Paludisphaera rhizosphaerae: one gene and its partner. The main gene of each other region encodes a partner of the protein of the gene in region 2 in a complex. Links are inferred from orthologs where the notes say so. Each region holds a gene or a part of one and is shown on either strand. Other genes may lie near its edges. The genes, in order: rpsJ and nusB.

Evidence for each region.
Region 1: the proteins of nusB (region 2) and rpsJ are in contact, whole or in part, in a solved structure (PDB 3D3B), measured with the Escherichia coli proteins. The link is inferred for Paludisphaera rhizosphaerae from one-to-one orthologs.

The regions. Positions count from the first base shown.
Region 1 is NZ_JAALCR010000008.1:228,416-244,011, forward strand. Bases 4,950-7,745 are described here. They hold rpsJ (30S ribosomal protein S10), read right to left. Parts: upstream 6,616-7,745; coding sequence 6,283-6,615; downstream 4,950-6,282. Other genes in these bases: rplD (50S ribosomal protein L4), read right to left, coding at 4,950-5,251; rplC (50S ribosomal protein L3), read right to left, coding at 5,296-5,928; G5C50_RS12760 (glycoside hydrolase 64/thaumatin family protein), read left to right, coding at 6,894-7,745. Outside these bases: rplX (50S ribosomal protein L24), read right to left, coding at 1-74; rplN (50S ribosomal protein L14), read right to left, coding at 136-516; rpsQ (30S ribosomal protein S17), read right to left, coding at 554-892; rpmC (50S ribosomal protein L29), read right to left, coding at 940-1,161; rplP (50S ribosomal protein L16), read right to left, coding at 1,226-1,645; rpsC (30S ribosomal protein S3), read right to left, coding at 1,584-2,285; rplV (50S ribosomal protein L22), read right to left, coding at 2,381-2,746; rpsS (30S ribosomal protein S19), read right to left, coding at 2,853-3,134; rplB (50S ribosomal protein L2), read right to left, coding at 3,219-4,076; rplW (50S ribosomal protein L23), read right to left, coding at 4,192-4,518; more of rplD, read right to left, coding at 4,523-4,949; more of G5C50_RS12760, read left to right, coding at 7,746-8,720; G5C50_RS12765 (cupin domain-containing protein), read right to left, coding at 9,021-9,974; G5C50_RS12770 (DUF1559 family PulG-like putative transporter), read left to right, coding at 10,189-10,974; G5C50_RS12775 (DUF1559 family PulG-like putative transporter), read left to right, coding at 11,088-11,900; G5C50_RS12780 (DUF1559 domain-containing protein), read left to right, coding at 12,017-12,841; and 4 more genes. UniProt on the Escherichia coli protein: Involved in the binding of tRNA to the ribosomes. Part of the processive rRNA transcription and antitermination complex (rrnTAC). The complex forms an RNA-chaperone ring around the RNA exit tunnel of RNA polymerase (RNAP).
Region 2 is NZ_JAALCR010000010.1:164,563-171,269, reverse strand. The notes cover bases 3,877-6,707. They hold nusB (transcription antitermination factor NusB), read right to left. Parts: upstream 5,635-6,707; coding sequence 5,119-5,634; downstream 3,877-5,118. Other genes in these bases: rsmH (16S rRNA (cytosine(1402)-N(4))-methyltransferase RsmH), read left to right, coding at 5,970-6,707; G5C50_RS15025 (PHP domain-containing protein), read right to left, coding at 4,286-5,122; ftsY (signal recognition particle-docking protein FtsY), read right to left, coding at 3,877-4,201. Also shown: G5C50_RS15045 (FliG C-terminal domain-containing protein), read right to left, coding at 1-148; G5C50_RS15040 (hypothetical protein), read right to left, coding at 145-1,659; G5C50_RS15035 (DUF1501 domain-containing protein), read right to left, coding at 1,801-3,216; more of ftsY, read right to left, coding at 3,296-3,876. UniProt on the Escherichia coli protein: Part of the processive rRNA transcription and antitermination complex (rrnTAC). The complex forms an RNA-chaperone ring around the RNA exit tunnel of RNA polymerase (RNAP).

The DNA of each region.
Region 1 (15,596 bases), on a different replicon or contig from region 2:
ATGCGGCGGTTCTCGGGCGTCCCCTTGTCGTCGCCGGCGATCACTTCGACCTGGTCGTCTTTGCGGATGTTCATGTCTTGCTCGCTGAGGGGGACTGGGTCCGCCCGGGGGGTCGGGGCTCGGTCCGGGTCGTCGTCAGACGACCTCGGCGGCCAGGCTGATGATCTTCATGAACTGGCGGTCGCGCAGCTCGCGGGCGATCGCACCGAAGATGCGGGTGCCGCGGGGGTTCTTTTCGTTGTCGATCAGGACGACGGCGTTGCGGTCGAACTTGACGTAGCTGCCGTCGCCCCGGCGGGCCTGGGTGCGGGTCCGGACGACCACGCAGCGGACGACGTCGCCCGCCTTCACGTCGCCGCCGGGCGAGGCCTTCTTGACGCTGGCGATGATGACGTCCCCAATGCCGGCCACGCGTCGCTTGTACCGCGAAGCGCTGCCGCCGAGGACCTTGATGCACATCACTTCCTTGGCGCCCGAGTTGTCGGCCACGTCGAGCCGGGTCTGCATCTGGATCATGGTCGGTGGACCTTTCTTCGTCGCTCAGTGGGGCCGATCACTCGGCGGGGGCCGCGGCGGCCTCGCCCTCGCCGGCGAGCGCCTGCTGGGCGCCCTTGCGGATGATCCGGACCAGCCGCCACCGCTTCAGCTTCGACAGCGGCCGCGTCTCCATGATCTCGACCACGTCGCCCACGTGGGACTCGTTGGTTTCGTCGTGGGTGTGGCAGACGGTCCGCCGCTTCATCAGCTTGCCGTACTTGTCGTGGGGCACAAGCCGCTCGACGACGACCCGGCGGGTCTTGTTCATCTTGTCGGACATCACCACGCCGACCTCCGTCTTGCGGGGGCGGCGGGCCGGCGCTGGTTTGGCGTTGGCGGGGCTGGGCTGGCTCATCGTGCGTGCTTCGGTCCTGGGTTTGGGCGGGGGACGGCCCCGCAAGGTCAGGAGGCGGCCCCGGCGGTCTTCACGCGATCGATCTCGCGCTGGCGGAGGATCGTCTTGATCCGCGCGATTTCGCGCTTCGCCTTGACGATCTCGCTGGGGGCCTCGAGCCGCTCCGTCTCACTCTGGAGACGAAGGCGGAACAGGTTCTTCTGGACGTCCTTGAGCTGCAATTCGAGCTGCTCGTCGGAATGTTCGCGGAGTTCGGAGGCCTTGCTCATGGTTCCTTCTCGCTTCCGGTCGTCGCGTCGCGGCGGACCGCCCGCCCCGAAGGGCGGGCTCGGCTCAGACGGTCGGCCGCCGGGTCACGAACCGGCAGGCGACGGGCATCTTGTGGGCCACCCGGTTGAACGCGGCTCGCGCGGCGTCCTCAGTCAGGCCCGAGATCTCGTACAGAATGGTCCCCGGCTTGACGACCGCGGCCCAGAACTCGACCTCGCCCTTGCCCTTGCCCATTCGGGTCTCGGCCGGAATCGCGGTCACGCTCTTGTGGGGGAAGATCCGGATGAACAGCTTCCCGCCACCCTTGACGGCCTGGCTGGCGACCACGCGGCCCGCCTCGATCGTCTGGGCGCTGATCCGCCCCGGCTCGAGGGTCTGCAGTCCGTACTCGCCGAACGACACGTAGTTGCCCCGCGTCGCATTACCTTTTACGCGGCCTTTTTGGCTTTTTCGATACTTGACCCGCTTGGGCATCAGCGCCATCGACGGCCTCCGTCTTCAAATAGTCGCCCTGGTTGACCCACACCTTGACGCCGATGTGCCCCTGGGCTGTCTTCGCCTCGGCGAATCCGTAGTCGATCTTCGCCCGCAGCGTCGACAGAGGTACCGACCCCTGCGCCGCCGCCTCGGTCCGCGACATCTCGGCCCCGCCGAGCCGCCCGGACAGCTGAATCTTGACTCCCTTGGCCCCCCCGTCCATCGTCTGCTCGAGGGCCCGCTTCATCGTCCGCCGGAAGCTCGACCGCTTCTGCAGCTGTTCGGCGATGTCCTCGCTGATCAGCTGGGCGTCGATCTCAGGACGGCCGACTTCGACGATCTTGATCTCGATCCGGCGGCCGGTGAGGTTCTGCAGCTCCTCCTGGAGCTTCTCGACCTCGGCCCCCTTGCGGCCGATCACGACGCCGGGACGGGCCGTCGACAGCAGCACCGTGACCGCGTCCCGCGTTCGCTCGATCTCGATCTTGGGGATGCCGGCGAAGCCGTACTTGTTCTTGATGAACTTCCGGATCTTGAAGTCCTCGACCAGCAGGTCGCTGAACTCGTGCTTGGAGGCGTACCAGCGGCTCCGCCAGTCCTCCATCACGCCCACCCGGAACCCGGTCGGTCGCACCTTCTGGCCCATCGCTCAGCGTCCCCCGCCTTGTTGGATTCGCATCTCGTTTCCTCGCGTCTCGTCGTCCTCGGCGGGAATCGCCCGGCCGGGGCCTCGCGGTCGGCTCACTCCTCGTCGAACTTCGAGTAGTCCTCGAGCCCCACGATGATATGGCTGCTGCGGCGGCGGATCAGGTAGGCCATGCCCCGAGCCCGCGGCATCAGCCGCTTGAACATCGGGCCCCCCTCGCCCCGGGCGTCCACGACCACCAGGTCGCCCACCCGCTTCACCCCCCGGTCCTCGGCGTTGGCCATGGCGCTCTTCAGCACCTTCTCGACCAGCCGGGCGCCGCGGTGGGGCATGTACTTCAAAACGTCCAGCGCATCGTCGGCGTACTTCCCGCGGATCAGGTCCAACAGCGGCATGACCTTCCGCACCGAGATGCGAGCGAAACGGTGGCTGGCCGTGTATTCGGCGACTGTGCTGCTCATACCGGGGTCTCGCTTTCAGTCCGACGGGGCGGGGCCGGCCCCGCCGTCCTCGACCTTTCTCGTCTTCGATCCAATGTTTCAGGAGGCCGGGAAAGGCCGCCTCGTATTACTTGCGGGCGCCCTTGGCGGCCTTGCCGCCGTGGCTGCGGAAGGTCCGCGTCGGGGCGAACTCGCCGAGCTTGTGGCCCACCATGTCCTCGGTCACGTAGAGCTTCACGAACGTCTTGCCGTTGTGAATCGCGAAGTTCTTGCCGATGAACTCAGGCACGATGGTGCAGGACCGCGCCCACGTCTTGATCGGCTCGCGGCTCCCCGAGGCGTCGGACTTGGCAGCCTTCTCAAGCAGCCGCTCAACGACGTACGGCCCCTTCTTCAGCGAACGTCCCATGTCTGCGTCTTCCCTTTGATTGCGATGTCGGTCGGCCAGGAGGCGGTCGGGTGAGGGCCCCGCCGCCTCGGGCGGGGCTCGCGGTCAGATCTTCAACTGGCCGTAGCGGACGCTGGTGCGACGGCGGATGATCATCTTGTTCGACTGCTTGCGACGACGACGGGTCTTCCCGCCCTTCGCCAGCACGCCCGTCGGCGACTGCGGCGTGTGGCCCTTCGACCGACCTTCGCCGCCGCCCATCGGATGGTCGACCGGGTTCATCGCCATGCCGCGGACGTGCGGCCGTCGGCCCAGCCAGCGCTTCCGGCCGGCCTTGCCCAGGCGGATGTTCATGTGGTCGGCGTTCCCGACCACGCCGATCGTCGCCCGGCAGGTCGACGGGATTCGGCGAACCTCGCCCGAGGGCAGCGTGATCTGGGCCCAGTCGCCTTCGCGGGCGGTGAGCGTCGCCGAGACGCCGGCCGACCGGCAGAGCTTGGCCCCGCCGCCGGGCTGCATCTCGAGGTTGTGGATCGACATGCCGGTCGGGATCTTCGACAGCGGCAGGCAGTTCCCCAGCTTGGGCTCGGCGTCGGGGCCCGAGGCGACGGCCATGCCGGCCTTCAAACCTTCGGGGGCCACGATGTACCGCTTCTGGCCGTCCGGGTAGACGATCAGCGCGATCCGGGCCGAGCGGTTGGGGTCGTATTCAATGTGGGTCACCTGGGCGACCTGGCCGTCGCGGTCGTTGCGCCGGAAGTCGATGATCCGGTACATCCGCTTGTGGCCGCCGCCGCGGTGGCGGGCCGTGATGAAGCCCTGGTTGTTCCGGCCGCCGGTCTTCTTCAGCGGTTCGGTCAGCGACTTCTCAGGCTTCTTGTTCTTGTCGGTCAGTTCCGAGAAGTCGGAGACCGACGCGTTGCGGCGGCCCGGACTGGTCGGCTTGTAGTAGCGGATGCCCATCGCTTATTCCTCTCGAGGGGACTGGCCTGCGGCCGGCGCCCCTCGCTCGTCTTCGCGGCGTCGGTGGTCCCGGGGGGCGGGCGACCGGGCCCGCCGCGTCCCATCCTTCAGCTGATCAATAGAAGTCGATCCGGTAGTCGTCGTGGAGGGCGACGATCGCCTTCTTCCAGCTCCGGGTGCGGCCCTGCTGGAGGCGGACCCGCCGCAGCTTGCCCTTGCGGTTCTGGGTCCGGACGTCCTTCACCTTGACGTTGAACAGGGCCTCGACGGCCTCCTTGATCTCCGTCTTGCCGGCGAGCTGGTTGACCTCGAAGGTGTAGGCGTTGTGCCGTTCCGAGAGGTGCGTCGCCTTCTCAGTGATCAGAGGCCGGACGACCACCTGGTGGGGGTCGAGGGCGGGGCCTTTACGGGTGTAGGCCGGAGCCCGGCGGAGCGTAACCATGGAATCAGGCCTCCACGGCGCGACGCGCCGGCTGGGACTTCACGCGTTCGATCAGGGCCGCCAGCGCCTCACGGGTGAGGATCAGGTAGCGCTGCTTGAGCACGTCGTAGGTGTTGAACTCGGCGACCGGCGCCACCTGCACGCCCTCGATGTTCCGGGCGCTGCGGTAGAGCGTCGGGTCGGCGGCGGGGAGGCCCAGCAGGATCGAACGGCCTTCCAGGGTCCGCCGCGAGGCGACGGCCTTGGTCTCGCCGACGGCCTCGGCCGCTTCGGCCTCGGTCAGGTCGGGCCGACGGATGGCCTTGAGGGCCTTGGCGACCACCTGGGTCTTGGGGGCGTCCAGCTTCAGGCCGTCGATCACCAGCGCCTGGCCGTCCTGGAACTTGGAGAGCAGGGCCATCCGGACGGCGGCCCGCACGGCCCGCTTGGGGATGCTGTAGCGGTAGTCGCGGTTGCGGCGGGCGAAGGCGACGCCGCCGCCCTTCCGCTTGTTGGTCCGCTTGGCGCCGGCGCGGGCGTTGCCGGTCCCCTTCTGGCGGAACAGCTTCTTGCCCGACCCGGCGACGTCGGCCCGGCCCCGCGTGTTGACGGTGCCGACCCGGCGGGCGGCCAGGTGCATCAGGACGACGTCGTGAAGGAGCTGCTTGTTGACCTCGCCGCCGAACGCGGCGGGGTCGACCTGCTCGTCGCCCACTTTGGCGCCGTCGACGTTGTAAACGGGAATCGTCAGCATGGCGGTCGCTTCCAATTTCGGAGGGTCCGGTCCGCGAACCCGGCTCAGGCCTTGTTGGTCTGACGGACGGTCAGGTAGCCGCCGTTGGGGCCGGGAACGGCGCCGCGGAGCAGCAACAGGTTGTTGGCCGGGTCGATCCGGACCACTTCGAGGTTCCGCACGGTCACCTGGGCGTTCCCGAACTGACCCGGCTTGCGGATGCCCTTACGGGTCCGCGACGGGTCGGCGCTGGGGCCGGAGGAGCCGGGATGGCGGTGCATCCGCTTAACGCCGTGGGTCGCCCGCAGGCCGCGGAACCCGTGCCGCTTGATGACGCCGCTGAAACCGCGACCCTTGCTGGTCCCGGTGACGTCGACGTTCTTGATCTCGTTGAACACCTCGACGGTCAGCTTGAGGCCCGGCTGCACGTCGACGGCCGACTCCTGGCGGATCTCGCGGATGTACCGCTTGGGCTCGGCGTCGACCTTCTTGGCGTGGCCCCGCTCCGCCTGGGTGGCGTTCTTCCGCTTCTTGTCGTCGAAGCCGAGCTGAACCGCGTGGTAGCCGTCGACCTCGTCGGTGCGGACCTGAAGCACGGTGCAGGGGCCGCACTCAAGAACCGTGATCGGGACGGCGGTGCCGTCCTCCTGGAAGATCTGGGTCATGCCGATCTTCCGTCCCAGCAGTCCCACTCGCATCGTCGAACTCCGTGTGCAACCGGTGGCGGCGCTACCGCCGGCCGATGCCGGGGCCCGAAGCAAGTGCTTCCGAGACGCCGGCGGGCCTCGCGGCGAGGCGTGTTCCAATTCAACCTGGGGTGGGGAGGCGGGCTTCGGCGGGAGGGTCGCAGCCAGGCTTATCGGCGATCCCTAATCCGGCGTCGGGGCTGTCTCTCGGCCGAGGGCCGATTGAGGCGTCCGACGCGTCCGGACGTGCACGTACCAGTCGTACGCGGTCCGGGAAGCCATGAACCCGAAGCGACGACTTTACCAGCCGCCGCCCGGAATTTGCAAGCGTTTCTTTCTTTTATACCGCTCGCTCGGCCCGGGCGCTCAGGCGCCGGCCGGCGAGGCCTTGATCTTGATGTCCACGCCCGCGGGCAGGCTCAGCTTGTTCAAGGCGTCAATGGTCTTGTTCGTCGGCTGAACGATGTCGATCAGTCGCTTGTGGGTCCGGATCTCAAACTGCTCCCGCGACTTCTTGTCGATGTGCGGGCTGCGGAGCACGGTGTACCGCTCGATCCGCGTCGGGAGGGGGATCGGTCCGTGCACGATGGCTTCGGTCCGCTTCGCCGTGTCGACGATGTCTTTGGCAGACTGGTCCAGGATGGTGTGATCGTATGCTTCCATCCGGATCCGAATGCGTTCGTTGCTGATGCCCGCCACCGCAATCACGTCCTTCCCGAAACCCGGCCGACCCGGGGCGAGTCCGTCTCGCCCAAATCGCACGTCACGCAGGAAAGTAAGAGTGTATCGCGACCCCCCCAGGGCGTCAACGGCCGGCATCGCCCTTTTTTCATGGAATTTTCGCTGCGACCCTCACGCGGAGCTCTCCATCACGCTTGGCATCGTGATCGTTCCACTTGACGCGGCGGCGTCTTACGTTTCGAGCAGCCAGTGGGCTCGACGGCCCGCGGAATGGATCGAACACCAGGAGCCTCGCGATGTTCCGGCCCCGCTTGTCGCCCGTCTGGGTCCATCCGTCAGCCCCTCGCGCCGCCGCCAGGCCGGGCCGTCGGCCGCGGCTCGTGGCTCGGGCGGAGGCCCTGGAAGCCCGAGCGTTGTTGACCACCTACACCATGCCTCTGGTCAACAACACCCACCTCGACGCCTCGAAGCATCCCGTCTACGTCGGCGGATTCTCGACGGCGAGCGGGCTGACCCTGCAGCCGGGCGCGACGGCCGGGCAGTTGGTCTTCGGCCCGGCGGGGAACACGGATCTCGAGGTCGACAGCTATCCCGTCGGCGGGGGCGCCGGCCAGTTCAGCTCGATCGTCTTCGACTCTTCGCAGCCCATCGACGGCGGCCGGATCTACTTCTACGTGATGGGTACGAACCAGGCGGGGCCGACCTTCCCGTTCGGGCAGCAGCCTTCGTATTCTTCACAATACATGTTTGAGTACGTCGAGCTGACCGAGCCCGCGACCGGCGGCTTGCCGACCATCAACCTCTCGACGGTCGACGCCTTCAACTTCCCGCTCACGCTGACGCCTCATAACGCGGCTGGGGACTACCTCGGCCAGGTCGGCCAGCCCTTGCAGGGGGCGAGCGCTAACCGATCGGCGATCGCCAGGGCGTACACGGCCTTCATGACCGTGCCCGGGCGCGAGGCCTACAAGTCTCTCAAGGTGGACGCCTCGCAGCAGCTTTTGAACCCATACACATACCTGATGCAGACCTCCGGGACGAACCCGCTCCCGTCGAAGACCACGGACCCGCTGAACACGGTCTTCGACACGTCTCTGAATACGCTCTTCGCCTCGAGCGGCTGGAGCGTGACGGGCTCGGACGGGCACGTGTACGTCGCGAAGAAGGGGACGTATCAGTACGGGAGCTTGCGAAATCCCGTCTTCCCCTGGCGACTCGTCAAACTCGAGGGGCTGGAGTTCAAGGGGAACGGCGACAAGCTACACGTCTTCAACCCAGTGGGCGTGAACGTGGCGGTCGGGGCCAACGGCCAGGCCATCACAGCGAGCACGACGCTTCGCTCGACGCCCGCCTTCCTCCGAGGGAGGGCCCGGGGCGGGCTCCGAGGGGAGAACTCCGCGCAGTTGAACAAGATCACGCTCACGAACGCCCCGGCGGCGGGAACGCTGGAAGTGGGGATGTACGTCTTCGGTCAGTATTTCGACCAGAAGGACGGCAAGGCGACCAACTACATCACGGGGATTTCCCGCGACTGGTCGGGGAACACCGTGGTGACGCTGAAGCACGCTCTGCCGTGGGCCGTGACCAACGATCAGGTCGTTTTCTCGCCAATCCCCGACCTGTCGATCATGAAGGCGTCGAGCGGGGCGATGACCTTCGGCGCTTCGGGCTTCTTCGCCGACGCCGCGACTCAGGGCGTGACCGGAAGCGAGGCCACGGTCCTGCTGAACATCGAGAACCAGATCGACTCGGCCCTGAACCGAGGTGTGGCCGTCGTGCCGAGCGTCCAGGGCATGCCGGGCCCGTTGACTCCCTCGCAAACGGGCTACGCCAGCCAGTACTGGGGGACCGAGTCCAACTGGTATCCGGCGAGCCAGACGCAGAACGAGTTTGCCCTCTTCATGCACACCGCGACCATCAACAACTCCGCGATCTTCGTCCGCCCGACCAATCCGGCGTCGACGAAGACCGGCGCCCCGATGGGAATGGCCTACGGCTTCAGCTACGACGAGAACCCCGGCCCCGTCCCCCCCGCGCCGGCCGGCCAGGCCCAGGTCCCCTCGAAGTTCGACCCCGTCCCGTCCGCGACGACGACCATCACCATCACACTGGGGCCGTGGTGATTTCGGTTGACGACGCTGGCCCAGCCTCTCGGTGTTCAGACGATGATGGCGGTCCCGACCGAACTCGTCCCCGAGGTGCGAGCCTTGCTGGCTCGTAAGAAACAGGGGGCTTGATCTTCAACCACAAAAGCTGGGGGGGGTCGTAGGCCCACATAGGCCGCCGATCGCGCGACACGCGTGCGGCTATCCCGCGACCGCCTTTTTCACCTACGACGATTTTCGACTTCGGACTCGCCCCCCACGAGCCAGTGGTCGGGAAGAACGTAGCATGACAGCCCGCCGAGGTTCCGTCAAAGCTCGTTACACATTCCTCCCGAACTGGATGTCCAGCGTCCGCAGATACGTCTGCAAGCCGGCGTCCTGGATGGGGAGGAGGTAGGCGGGGACGCCGGACTCGTTGTAGTGGGAGTGCCAGAGGCCGGGAGGGGTGACGAAGGCCGAGGCCGAATGCCAGTCCACGCGGATTGGGTCGACGATTCGGCCGTCGGCGCCGAGTTCCTGGCCGACGAGGGTGTAGCAGCCGGGCTTGGCGTCGAGGATCAGGTCGAGCGCCACCGACTGGTGCCGGTGCGGGGCCTGCACGGCGGCCACCGGGAGGATGCCGAACATCGCCCAGAGCGTCGGCGTGACGGTCCGGGTCAGCGGGCACGATTTGTTCGCCAGCAGCACGCTGACGCGGTTGCGGTTCTTGGCGTGGGGGTCGGCCTCGGCCCTGGCGAGTTCGGCCCTGGCCTCCGCGGCGGGGTAGAGGGTGGGGCGGAACGTGGGGGTCTCCACCTTCGCGCCCAGGTAGCGAACCATCGGCTCGTCGTGGACCCAGTACAGCGCGGCGTCCTCGTCGGCGAAGTGGACCGCGTCGTCGCCGGCCGGGAGCGTGACGAAATCGCCGGTGCTCCACGGGAAGACTTTGGCGCCGAAATCGGTCCGCCCCCGCCCACGCATCACGTAGTAAAGCTGTGACGACGCATTCGGCCGAACGCGGATCGACTCGCCCGGCAGGATGTGCATGAAGCTGGCGAGCAGGCTCGGGCTCGTCGCCGGCCCGGGCTGGCCGAGCTTCTCGCTTAGGTCGAGCGGGATGATTCCCGTCGGTCCCTGTTCGTGCAGCGAGGCGGGGAAGTCGGCGAACGGGATCGGCGGAATGATCCCCGCGCCAATGGGGTCGGCGGCGCGGCTGTACTCGAAGTACTGGCCGTCGCGCGTCAGTTCGCTCACCTCGTCGGCCGTCTTCTCGCGAGTCGTCGTGGCCACCATGTTCGACCTCCTCCCGGGCTGGAGAGTTTCGCCCCCTGCGCGTCGCAGGACCTGGCCCGCGTTCCCGCTCGGCGGCGACACCTTCAGCATATCGCGACCGCCCCAGGATCGAGTAGGCGTCTCGATGGATCTCCCGACTCCGGCGCGATACCCTCAAGAGAGACCAACCCATGACGCCTGTCCGATGCGCCAGTTAGAAGCGGGGGAATCCGCGATGTCCATCCTCCCCAACGACGCCCCCGAATTCGGCGCGGCCGATTCGAAGAAGGCTCCGACGCCGCGGCGTCGACACAGCCTCGTCGACTACTTATGGCTGCTGGCTCTGCTCGTCGTCCTGATCGCCATTCTGTTGCCGTCCCTGCGGCTCGGCAGCCCCACGATGGTTCGGCGATCGCAGTGCATGGGCAACTTGCGAGAAATCGCCAGGGCCCTGAACGCCTACGTGATGGAACACGGAGCCTTGCCGCCGGCCTACACGGTCGATGCGGACGGCCGTCCGTTGCATAGCTGGCGCACGCTCATCCTCCCCTATCTCGGCCAGGGATCTCTCTATGAGTCGATCGACCTCGCGAAGCCCTGGAACGACCCGGCCAACGCCAGGGCGTTCGAGACGCCGCTGCAGGTCTACCAATGCCCGAATCTGGCCGGATGGCTCTCGAACAAGACCATCTACCGGGCGAGCGTCGGCCCTCACGCCTTCTTGCGTCCCGCCGAGCCGCGACCACTCGCTACGATCACCGACGACAAGGCGACGACCCTCGCCGTCATCGAAGTCGACCACGAAAGCGCCGTCCCCTGGATGTCGCCCGAGGACGCCGACGAAGCCATCATCGAGGGCCTCGGGGCCGACTCGAAACTCGTGCACCCCGGCGGCCTGCACCTGACGACGGCCGACCGTTCCGTCATCTTCGCGTCTCCAGAACTCCGGCCCGATCTCCGCCGGGCTTTGATCACCGTCGACGGCGGCGAGGCCGTCTCACGCGACCTGCTCATCCGGTGATCGTGTTCGCTGGCCCGGCCGAAAGCCCCCATGGATTTCCCCGCCGACGTGGTGGATCCTCGAGAGATAAACTACATTTGTAAAACTAGCTCCCGCTCAGAGAAATCACGCTCATGTCCACCCTCTCCGGCTACGACCCCGATTTCCCCGAGGTTCCCAACGAGTCCTCGGGCTCGGGCTGCCGCGGGTTGGTCGTCCGGTTTCTCTTCATCGTCTGCGCCCTCGTGCTTCTGTCCGCGCTCTTGCTGCCGGCCTACCGCTCGGCGCGGTGGAACGCGAAGCGGGCGCAATGCCTCAGCAACATGAAGCAGATCATGCTGGCCCTGAACAACTACGCCGAGGACCAGGGCTCTCTGCCGCCCGCCTACTCGGTCGACGCGAACGGCCGACCGCTGCACAGTTGGCGGACGCTCATCCTCCCCTATCTGGAACACCGCGAACTTTACGACTCGATCGATCTCAAGAAGCCCTGGAACGATCCGGCCAATGCGAAGGCATTCGAGACAGTAGCCAGCGTTTACGACTGCCCGTGCATCATCGTCGATCCTGCGTATAGCTGCCCGGAGCTGCGCGGCAAGTCGTGGAACAAGACGGTCTACCGAGCGAGCGTAGGCCCGCACGCCTTCCTTCGGCCCACGGAACCGCGACCGCTCGCGACGATCACCGACGATCCGGCCTGGACGCTCTCGGTGATCGAGGTCGACCAGGCGAACGCCGTCCCCTGGATGGCCCCGGAGGACGCCGACGCGGCGATGATCCTGCGGCCTGGGGCGGACTTGAAACTCCAACATCCCGGCGGCGTCAACGCCGCTTTCGCCGACGGTTCCGCCGTGTTCCTCAAGACGACCGTCGCGCCCGAAGTCCGCCGGGCCATGATCTCGGTCGACGGCGGCGAGGCCGTCTCGCGCGAGCAGGTCATCAAGTAACGATGAGCCCGGCGCAATCCAAAAACCCCTATGGATTTCGTCGTTGACGTGCGGTACTCTCGGGAGTGCGCAGCGACATCTGTAAAACACAAGGTCGCACCCAGGGGACTCCGCCCATGTCCACCTTCCCCGGCGACGATCCCGACCTCCAAGAAATCCCCAAGAAGGCCGCCGGATCAGGCCGAGGCCGCCACATTGCGGCTCTCGTGGGAGCGGCCGTCGCGATCACGCTGATCGGGTTCTTGCTGCCGGCCGTGAGCGCGGCGCGTGAGGCGGCGAGACGCTCGCAATGCGTTTGCAACCTCAAGCAGATCATGCTGGCCCTGGTGAACTACGCGGACTCCGAGGGAGCGCTGCCGCCGGCCTACACGGTGGACGCGAACGGCCGGCGGCTGCATAGCTGGCGAACGCTCATCCTGCCCTACCTCGAACAGCGCAGCCTTTACGAATCGATCGACCTCTCGAAACCCTGGGACGACCCGGCCAACGCCAAGGCGTTCGCGACGCCGGTGATGGTCTACTCGTGCCCCAGCACGACAGCTCCGCCGACGAACGCCACGGTCTACCGGGCGAGCGTCGGCCCGCGCGCCTACCTGCTGCCCACGGAACCGCGACCGATCTCGACCATCACCGACGGAACCGCGTCGACGCTCGCGATCGTCGAGGTCGCTTTCGAGAACGCCATCCCCTGGATGTCTCCCGAGGACGCCGACGAGGCCATGATCCTACGGCCTGAGCCGGACTCGACTCTCCAGCACGTCGGCGGTCTGAACGCCGGGATCGCCGACGGCAGCATCCGGTTCCTCAAGGCGACGATCAGGCCCGAAGTCCGCCGAGCCCTCATCTCGGTCGACGGCGGTGAGACGATCCGGCCGATCGACGGCGTCGACACGATCAAGCCCGTCGACGACGGCCAGATGCTCAAGCCCGAAGAGTGGTGACAGGCCCGTGACTCTCCCTTCCAGCAACGATCCTGAGTTCCGCGACCCCGCAAAGGCGAAATCCGCCTCGCGCGGTCGATCCTGCCTGATTCAGGCCCTCCTGACCACGGCGATCCTGGCGTTGTTGGTCGCGCTCATGCTGCCGGCCGTCCGAACAGCGGGCGAGGCGGCGAAGCGTTCCCAGTGCGTCAACAACCTGAAGCAGATCATGCTGGCCCTGCACAACTACGCCGATGTCTACGGGGCCCTGCCACCGGCCTATACGGTGGACGCCGACGGCCGACGGCTGCATAGCTGGCGCACGCTCATCCTGCCGTTCCTCGAGCAGAACGACCTGTACCAGGCGATCGACCTGGCGAAGCCCTGGGATGATCCGTCCAACTCGAAGGCGTTCGCGACGCCCATTCACCCCTACTGGTGCCCCAGCGCGGACGATCCGCCGACGACCAGCACGGTCTACCGAGCAAGCGTCGGCCCGCACGCTTTCCTGCGCACCACCGAGCCGCGACCGTTCGCGACGATCTCTGACGGAACCGCGGCCACGCTCGCCGTCGTCGAGGTCGCCCCCGAAGACGCCGTCCCCTGGATGAGTCCGGAGGACGCCGACGAGCCTCTCATCCTGAAGCTCGAGCCCGACTCGAAGCTCCAGCATTCCGGCGGCGTGAACATCGGCTTCGCCGACGGCAGCGTCCGATTTCTCAAAGCGACCATCCCGCCCGCCGTCCGCCGGGCCCTGATCACCGTCGACGGCGGCGAGGCCGTGAGTTCCGATCAGTACTGACGTGCGAACATTCCTCGAACTCGACCCACAGCGGAGCCAGGCCCGTGCCCCTCCCTCACAACGACGAAACCATGTTCCGCCACGAAGATCAGATATCACGGGGCCCGCGCCGAGGTGTCCGGCAGTTCGGAGCCCTCGCGGGACTTGCTGTCGCTCTGCTGGCGATCGCGCTCCTTACGTCGGCGTTCGTCGCCCAGGGACTCGAATCCGCGCAACGCGCCCGCTGCGCCCACAACCTGATGCAGATCATGCTGGCCTTGGAGAACTATTCCCAGAGGCATGGGGCACTTCCTCCGGCGTACACCGTAGACGCAAACGGCCGCCGACTCCATAGTTGGCGCGCACTTATCCTGGACGCACTCGACTCCAGCAACGCCTACAACTCGATCGATTTCTCGAAACCCTGGGACGACCCGGTGAACGCTCAAGCGTTCGCGGAGCCGTTGAGCGTCTTTCATTGCCCGAATCTGACCGACTTGCCCGTGAATCGGACCGTCTACCGGGCAATAGTCGGCCCGCGCAACTTCCTACTCCCCACCGACCCACGGCCGCTCGCAACGATCACCGACGACAGAGGGACGACCCTGGCGGTCGTCGAGGTCGCCGCGGAGGACGCGGTCCACTGGATGGCACCCGAGGACGCCGACGAAGCGATGGTCTTGAAGCTCGGAGGCCACGCGAAACTCCCGCATGCGGACGGCTTTATCGTCAGTTCGGCCGACGCCGGCATCCATTTCCTCAAGGCGACGACGAATGCCGAGCTTCGCCAAGCTCTGATCTCGGTCGACGGCGGCGAGATCGTCGACTCGAATCCGTATGAACGATCGTACGACTTTCGAATTCGACTCGATAAGAGACCCAGACGATGACCCTCCCCACCGGCGACGATCCCGAGTTCCGCGACGTCGCGAAGGCGAAGCCTGCCCCTCGGCGACGCTTTCTCCTCAGCGAGGCCCTCCTCGCGATCGCCATCCTGGGAGTGTTGATCGGGCTTTTACTGCCGGCATCCCGCTCCTCGGGAGAAGCGTCGAAACGCGCGCAGTGCCAGAACAATTTAAGGAACATCATGCTGGGCCTGAACGGCTACGCCGAGGCCCACGGCGGCGTCCTTCCGCCTGCGTACACCGTCGCTCCTGACGGGCGTCGCCTCCACAGTTGGCGGACGCTCATCCTGCCGTATCTTGATTTGGCCGACATTTATCAGACCATCGACCTCTCGAAGCCGTGGAACGACCCGGTTAACGCCAAGGCGTTCGAAACCACCCTGGCTATCTATCGCTGCCCATCCGCCTACGATCGGCGATCGAACAGGACGGTCTTTCGCGCGAGCGTCGGCCCGCACGCCTTCTTGCGGCCGACCGAGCCGCGCACCATCGCCACGATCACGGACGGTCAGGCGTCGACCCTCGCCGTGGTCGAGGTCAGCCCCGAGGAAGCGATGCCCTGGATGTCCCCGGAGGACGCCGACGAGGCCATGATCGAGGGCCTGGGCTCGGGTTCGAAGCTCCAGCATCCCGGCGGGCTGAACGTCGGATTCGCCAACAGTAGCGTCCGGTTCCTGAAGGCCCCTCTTACGCAAGAAATCCGCCGGGCTTTGATCACAGTCGACGGCGGCAAGGCCGTGAGTTCCGATCAGTATTGACGTGCGATCTCGAAGAGAGGCCGGCTCGATGTCCATCCTCCCCGCCGACGACCCCGAATTCCGCGACCTCGCCAAGAAGCCAGGCGAGATCTGGGCCGGCAGGGTCGTCAAGATCTCCATGGCGGGCTTTGCCTTGCTCTTCACGGCGGCACTCGCCCTGCTATTGCTGGCGGCGATCCTCTTGCCGACGATCCGATCGGCGGAGCCCATCCGACGCGCCCAATGCGCCGGTAATCTGAGACAGATCATGGTTGCGCTGCAGTCCTACGCCAACGATTACGGTGCTTTGCCGCCGGCTTGCTCGGTCGACGCCCAGGGCCAGATCTTGCATA
Region 2 (6,707 bases):
GCAGGGGCGGGATGGCGGTGATCGACGGCGGATCGATGATCGGCGGCGCGGCCTCGGGCGCGTTCGCCGTGGGCGAGGTCACGCGCGGAGGGTCGCCCATGTCGCGAGCGCGTTGCGTCGGTCGAGCGGACGGGGCCGTCGGATTCATGACCTCCCCCCTCCCTGGGTCGTCCATCGGTTGAGGACGCTGAATGCGGTTTCCGGATTGCGTCGGACGAATTCAAGGACCCGCTCCGTCGGAGCCGGCGTTCCGGGCGTTCCACGGTGGTAGCGCAGATCGCCGCTCCGCGAGGAGGAACTCCGCCGCGAGGGCTGCAAGCCGCCGAGGATCCAGGTGCCGATCGCCACAATGGCCGCCGCGGCCGCCCCCGCACCACCTGCCAACGCCCACTCGCGGGCCGCTCGCCGAGATGACGAGACGGCGACGGATGGAGCGGTATCGACGGGCATCTCGTCGGGCAAGACGTCGACCTTCGGCGGAGCCCACTCGATCCCGTCGTCGTCGGACGCCGCGAGCCGGACCGCGTTGAGGACCAGCCCCTCCGTCCGGTTCATCAGGGCGACGTGGTCCTCGTGGGACGCAGCGCCTCCCTCGGGCTTGCGGGTGGCGTTGTAGTAGTAGCTCCGCGGGACGAGCACCCAGACCTCGCCGTGACGCTTCGCCGGCGTGGGGAGAGCAGGAACGACGACCTCCGGCGCGGGTGCAGGCTCTTCGTCGGTCTCGATCTCCATCGCCCGGTTGAGGCCGACGGACATCCCCGCGTGAGTCGTCGCCGGTTCGTACTTCGGTGACGATGTCTGGACGGTCGGCGCGGGCGTCGTGGCCGGAGGAGGGTCGTGGATCGTGACCGTGACGCGGACGTCCTTGATCCAGTCCAGTTGGTCGCGGATCCGCCGGCTGATCTCGTCCTCGTGGGCCCGGTTGTTGGTCAGGGCGGTCAGTTCGGGATTGCCGGCGTCCAGGTAGCGACGCCCCGCGCCGTCCATGACCGTGATCGATTCCCGCTGAAGGCCGGGCTCGTTGCCGATGAGGATGGAAACGATCGAGTCGACGGTGGGGAGTGGCACGTCACGCCCCCCCTCGGTTTGGATGCTGACGAAGGCCGTCGACTTCACAGTCGGACGAATCCCCCCGCGCTGTTGACTGCGATTGATCCTAACCAGCGAGCTCTCAACGCCGGGCAGATCGTCGATGAACGCCTCGCAAAGCTGGGCTCGTCCGCGTAGAAGCCGGTCTTCCTTCTCACTGGGGCTCTCAAAGAAGGAACTGGCCGGGGCGACGTCGCGCAGCTCCCGGGGCGAGCGCGGTCCCAGGTCGAGCTTGGCGACGAGCGCGGCGGCGGATTCGGCCTGTCGGCCGGCGACGCTCATGCGGCGGTCGTCAATCCGGTACTCGACTCCCTGAGATTGCAGGGCCCGCTCGATCTTGTGGAGGTCGTCGGGCCGGAAGACGCGGCCGGCGGCGAGGTAAACTCGATCAGCCGAGCCGACGGACCAGACGGCCAGACATCCGGCGACGGCCAGGCAGCCGGCCGTGACCGCGATCAATCCCAGCCGCGCTGGCGCGGATCGACCACCAGTCGCCTTGCGGGCGCGGTCGAACCAGTTGCGAAGGCGGGCCGGCGTTCGGCCGAGGGCGTCGATGCGGAAGGTCGCCATCCATCCTCCACGGATCGCCCCCGACGGCGGCGGACCGCGCGACGTGTTCACCCTTCCCTGGGCTCAAGACGCCGGGCGCAACGAGGGCGTCCGTGTTATCCACAATCCGACCGATCTGTCAATCGCGACGGAGCCCAGCCGTCAGCCGAACATGTGGGTCAACGGCGTTCCGTCGGCCAGGGGGAAGGGACGCCCCTCGGGGTCGCGGATCTGGCAAGCTGGGTCGAGGCCGAAACGCCAGAAGATGGTGGCGGCGAGGTCGGCGGGGGAAACGGGGTCAGAGGCCGGCTGCGCGGCGAAGCGGTCGCTGACGCCGTGCACCGCCCCGCCCCGGACGCCGCCCCCGGCCAGAACGGCCGTGTAGCAATCGGGCCAGTGGTCGCGACCGGCCGTTGAATTGATCCTCGGCGTCCGGCCGAACTCGCCGAGGGCGACAATCAGGGTGCTTTCCAGCAAGCCGCGGGCGTCCAGATCCTCGATCAGGGCGGAGAGGCCCCGGTCCATCGGCGGCAAGAGGTGGTCGCGGTGCTGCTCGAAGTTCTTCGCGTGCGAGTCCCAGTTCTGCCCCTGCTGCTGGAAGTCGGCGACGTTCACGAACGGGACGCCGGCCTCCACCAGTCGCCGCGCGACCAGCAGGTTCCACCCCCGCATATTGCGTGCGTACCCCAGCTCCGCGCCGGTGGTCCCGCCCTGAGCCCATTGCCCGTCCGGCACGCCGTAACGGGCGAGCGTCCGGGGGTCCTCGCGACCGATCTCCAACGCCCGAGCGACTTCCTCGCAGGCCAGGAGCCGGTACGCCTTCTCATAATGCCGGCGCATCTCGCGGGCCTGATTCGATGCGGCCTGGGCGTCGATCGCCTCCAGAAGGTCGCGACGGCGACGGCTCCTGTCCGGGCCGACGCCTTCCGCTCCGACCAGCAGGTCCGCACGGTAGGACTGTCCTGCGGGGTCGATCCCGATGCGAAACGGATCGAACGCCGGGCCGAGGAAGCCCGCCCCCTGGCAGGGCGTCTCGACGACGTTGTGGAAGGCGAATGGCAGGATCGCATGGGCGACCGGCAGATCGCGGTCCCGCATCATGTAGGAGACGGCCCCGCCCCAACTCGGGAAGCGCTGGGGGACCGCCGAGAACAGCTCGAAGTCCCCCTGAGGTGGCAGCCGGCCGGTGAAGGTGTGGATCGACGCCGGGTCGTGCAGCCGGTTCTCATGGTGCATCGTCCGGATCAGGGCGATCTTGTGCATCACCCGAGCCGTCATCGGCAGGTGCTCAGAGATCCGGGTGCCGGGGACGCTCGTCGCGATCGTCTTGAACTCGCCGCGGATCTCGGCCGGTGCGTCGGGCTTGGGGTCGAACGTGTCGAGCTGGCTCGGGCCGCCGTAGTAGAAGATCGCGATGCACGACCGGATCGGCGGCAGCGACGATCCGGCGGGACGCCCTTCGGCGCGGGCCCGCAGCAGGCCCGGCAGGTCGAGGCCGAGCCCCGACGCCAGCGCGGCGCTCAAAAGCCCCCGGCGCGTCGGGCCGCTGCAGGCGGATTGCGGACGAGGGCGAGTCATGGCAGCCTCCGGCCCGACCTGTTCAACGGACGTTGAACAAACCGTAGCCGAGCGACCGCCGCCGCGCCAAGGGCCGTGATCAGGAGAACAGAGACTCGACGAAGGCTTCGGCGTCGAAGGGCTGGAAGTCCTCGATCCCCTCGCCGACGCCCAGGAACTTCACGGGAAGCTGCATCGTCTGGCGGACGGCCACCACGACGCCCCCCTTGGCCGTGCCGTCCAGCTTCGTCAGGATGACCCCCGTGCAGCCGATGCTCTTGGTGAAGACCTCGGCCTGGCGGATGGCGTTCTGGCCGTTGGTGCCGTCGAGGACCAGCAGGACTTCGTGCGGCGCCCCGGGGATCTGGCGCTGGACGACCGACTTGATCTTCTCCAGCTCACGCATCAGGTGGGTCTGGGTGTGGAGTCGGCCGGCCGTGTCGACGATCAGGACGTCGCTGCCGCGAGCCAGGGCGCGCTGGCAGGCGTCGTGAGCGACGCTCGCCGGGTCGGCCCCCGGGGCGCCTCGGACGATCTCGCAACCCGAGCGTCCGGCCCAGATTGCAAGCTGGTCGGCGGCGGCGGCGCGGAAGGTGTCGCAGGCGGCCAGCGTGACCGACTTCCCCTCGTTCCGCAGCCTCTGGGAGAGCTTGGCGATCGATGTCGTCTTCCCCGACCCGTTCACCCCGGCGATGAGATAGACGCTCGGCTTCTTGGACGAGACCGCCAGCGTTTCCGGGCTCACGTCGCGCAGCAGTTCCTTGAGCTGGTCCTTGACGAACGCCACGAGGTGCTCGTCGGCCGTCTTCTCAGCGTAGGCTTCCCGCACCGAGTCGATGATTCGGCGCGTGGCCGCAACGCCGACGTCCGCCTGGATCAGCCGGCCTTCCAGCTCGTCCAGGAACTCCTGGTCCACCTTCCGGCCGAACCACGACCGGACGTTGAACAGCTGCGCCGTCTTGGCCAGCCCCTTCTTGAACCGCTCCAGGATCCCTTTGATCGCCATGTCCGCCCTGCAATTCCCTGTTCCCAACCGTCCGTCGCCGACCTTACGCCACGCCGACGAGCGAGGCTTCCGATTCTAACATCTTCACCCAGATCGAGACGCGCCGGCCCGTTCGCGGAGATGCAAAAGGTCCGCGTCGGGGGTGACGTAAGCCCCGACCCGCCGTCCGGGCCGGTCAGCAGCGTGAAAGTCCGAGCCGGCGGTCGGGACGAGGTTAAGGGTCGCCGCCCAGTCGCGGAACCGCCGGCCCACGCGGTTCTGGACGCCCGGACCGGCCACTTCCACGCCCGCCATGCCGGCGTCCGCGAGAGCTCGCAGCGACTCCAGGTTGGTGTTGTACGGGGGGTGGGCCCAGGAGACGACGCCGCCCGCCTTGCCGACCAGGGCGATCGCCTCGAAGGCGTCGAGCCGGAGCTTCTCGACGCACGCAGGACGTCCGTCGGCCAGCCAGCGGTCGAACGCCTCGCGAACGCTGGGCGATTGCTTGGTCCGGTACAGATACTCGGCCAGGTGACGGCGGCCCAAGGCGGCGCGGGGGAAGCAGCGGCGGACGGCCTCCACGTCGACGATCAGTCCGAGCCCTTCCAGCGCTGCGGCCATCGAGCCCAGCCGCTCGGCGCGACTGGCCCGGAGGCGGGCGACGGCGGCCAGGAGGTCGGGGTCGTCGTCGCGGAAGTAGTAGCCCAGGAGGTGGACCTCCCGGGCTCGGTACTCGCAGGTCAGCTCCACGCCGGGGACCAACTCGACGCCCAGCCGATCGGCCTCGGGACGAGCGACCGCCAACGCGGTGACGGCGTCGTGGTCGGTGATCGCGATCGCCGCCAGGCCGACCTGAGCCGCGGCGATCACGACCTCGCACGGGGAGCAGGAGCCGTCGGAGTGGGTCGTGTGGACGTGCAGGTCGGCGTCGCGGCGGTTCACGCGCCGGGGCCTTCCTCAACGGCCGCAGGCGGCGTCGCGGCCTCGGGGGCCGTTTCGACGTCCGGGTCGGCCGCGGCTTCGTCGGCCGGGCGTTCGCCCTCGGCGGAGTCTCGGTTCTGAAGGACCTTGTCGAGGATGCCGTTGACGAACCGGCTCGACTGGGCGGTGCTGTACCGCTTGGCCAGTTCCAGCGCCTCGTTGATGGCGACCTTGGCGGGGACCTCAGGCCGGTGGAGGATCTCGAAGGCGCCGAGACGCAGGATGTTGCGATCGATCGCCGCCATCCGGTCGAGCCGCCAGTTTTCGGCGACCTCCTTGATGGCCTCGTCGATCGCGGGCCCGTGCTGCCGAACTCCCTCAACGAGCCCGAGGGTGAACGCCGCCAGGTCGCGGTCGCGCAGCAGACGGCGGTCGATGAAGCGTCGGACGTCCGGCGTGACGACGCCCGAGTTTTGTTCGAGTTGGTAGAGGACCTGGAGGGCGACTTCGCGGCCTCGGGAACGTCGGGTCATGATGCACTCGCTCTGGCCGTATCGTCGGCCTCGATCAAACAGCACGGCTTCGCCGTCCCTGGTCCGCGTCACGTCTCACGACGGCGCCACTCGACCTCGGATTTCCATCATATCCCTTGACGGGGGGCGTCGAAAAGGGGAGCCGCCGCGGTGAAGTCCGTCTCAAGCCCACCGGGCGGCCGACCGATTGTAAGATGAAGAGGGATCGTCCCGGCCGACCGAGCGCCCGCGAGGGCCTCGGGGTTGACAGGTCTGGGCGGTCGGGTAGAGTCCGCGGCGCCGGCCCGGGAACGGGTCGGTCCAACGTCTTTGGCAGCGAAACGAGCGTCCTGGCCGTGTCAACCGAGAGGCCTCCCGATCCAGACGGGTCCGAACCCCAGCCGCCCCGAGCCGTCCACCGCTCCGTCCTGATGGACGAGGTGATCGAATGGCTCGCGCCGCGTGAGGGATCGATCCTCGTCGACGGAACGGCCGGCGCCGGCGGGCATTCCGCGGCTCTGGCCAGACTCGTCGGCTCCGGGAAGGTCATCGGCTTCGACCGCGACCCGAACATGCTGGAACTGGCCCGCGCGGCGACCGCCGGGCTCCCCGTCGACCTCGTCCACGCGCCGTACAGCGCGATGCGCGAGGGGCTGGCGGAACTCGGGATCGCGGCCGGGACCGTGGACGGCGTCCTCCTGGATCTGGGGCTCTCATCCGACCAGCTCGCCTGGCGGAACCGGGGTTTCAGCTTTGGGACGGAAGGCCCGCTGGACATGCGGTTCGACCCGACCTCGGACGGCCCGACCGCTGCCGACCTGCTTGCGGAGCTGTCGGACGAGGAGCTGGCGAAGGCGTTTTTCGAGTTCGGAGAGGAACGGTTCAGCCGCCGGATCGCCCGGCGGATCGTCGAGACCAGGGAGGCTGAGCCGCTCACGACCACGACCCAACTCGCCGATCTGGTCCGCCGCTGCATCCCCGGGAAGCTGCGGCACGGGCCGATCGATCCGGCGACGCGGGTCTTCCAGGCCCTCCGGATCCTCGTCAACGACGAGCTGGAGCACCTGGATTCGATCCTGGCGACTCTCCCCGAG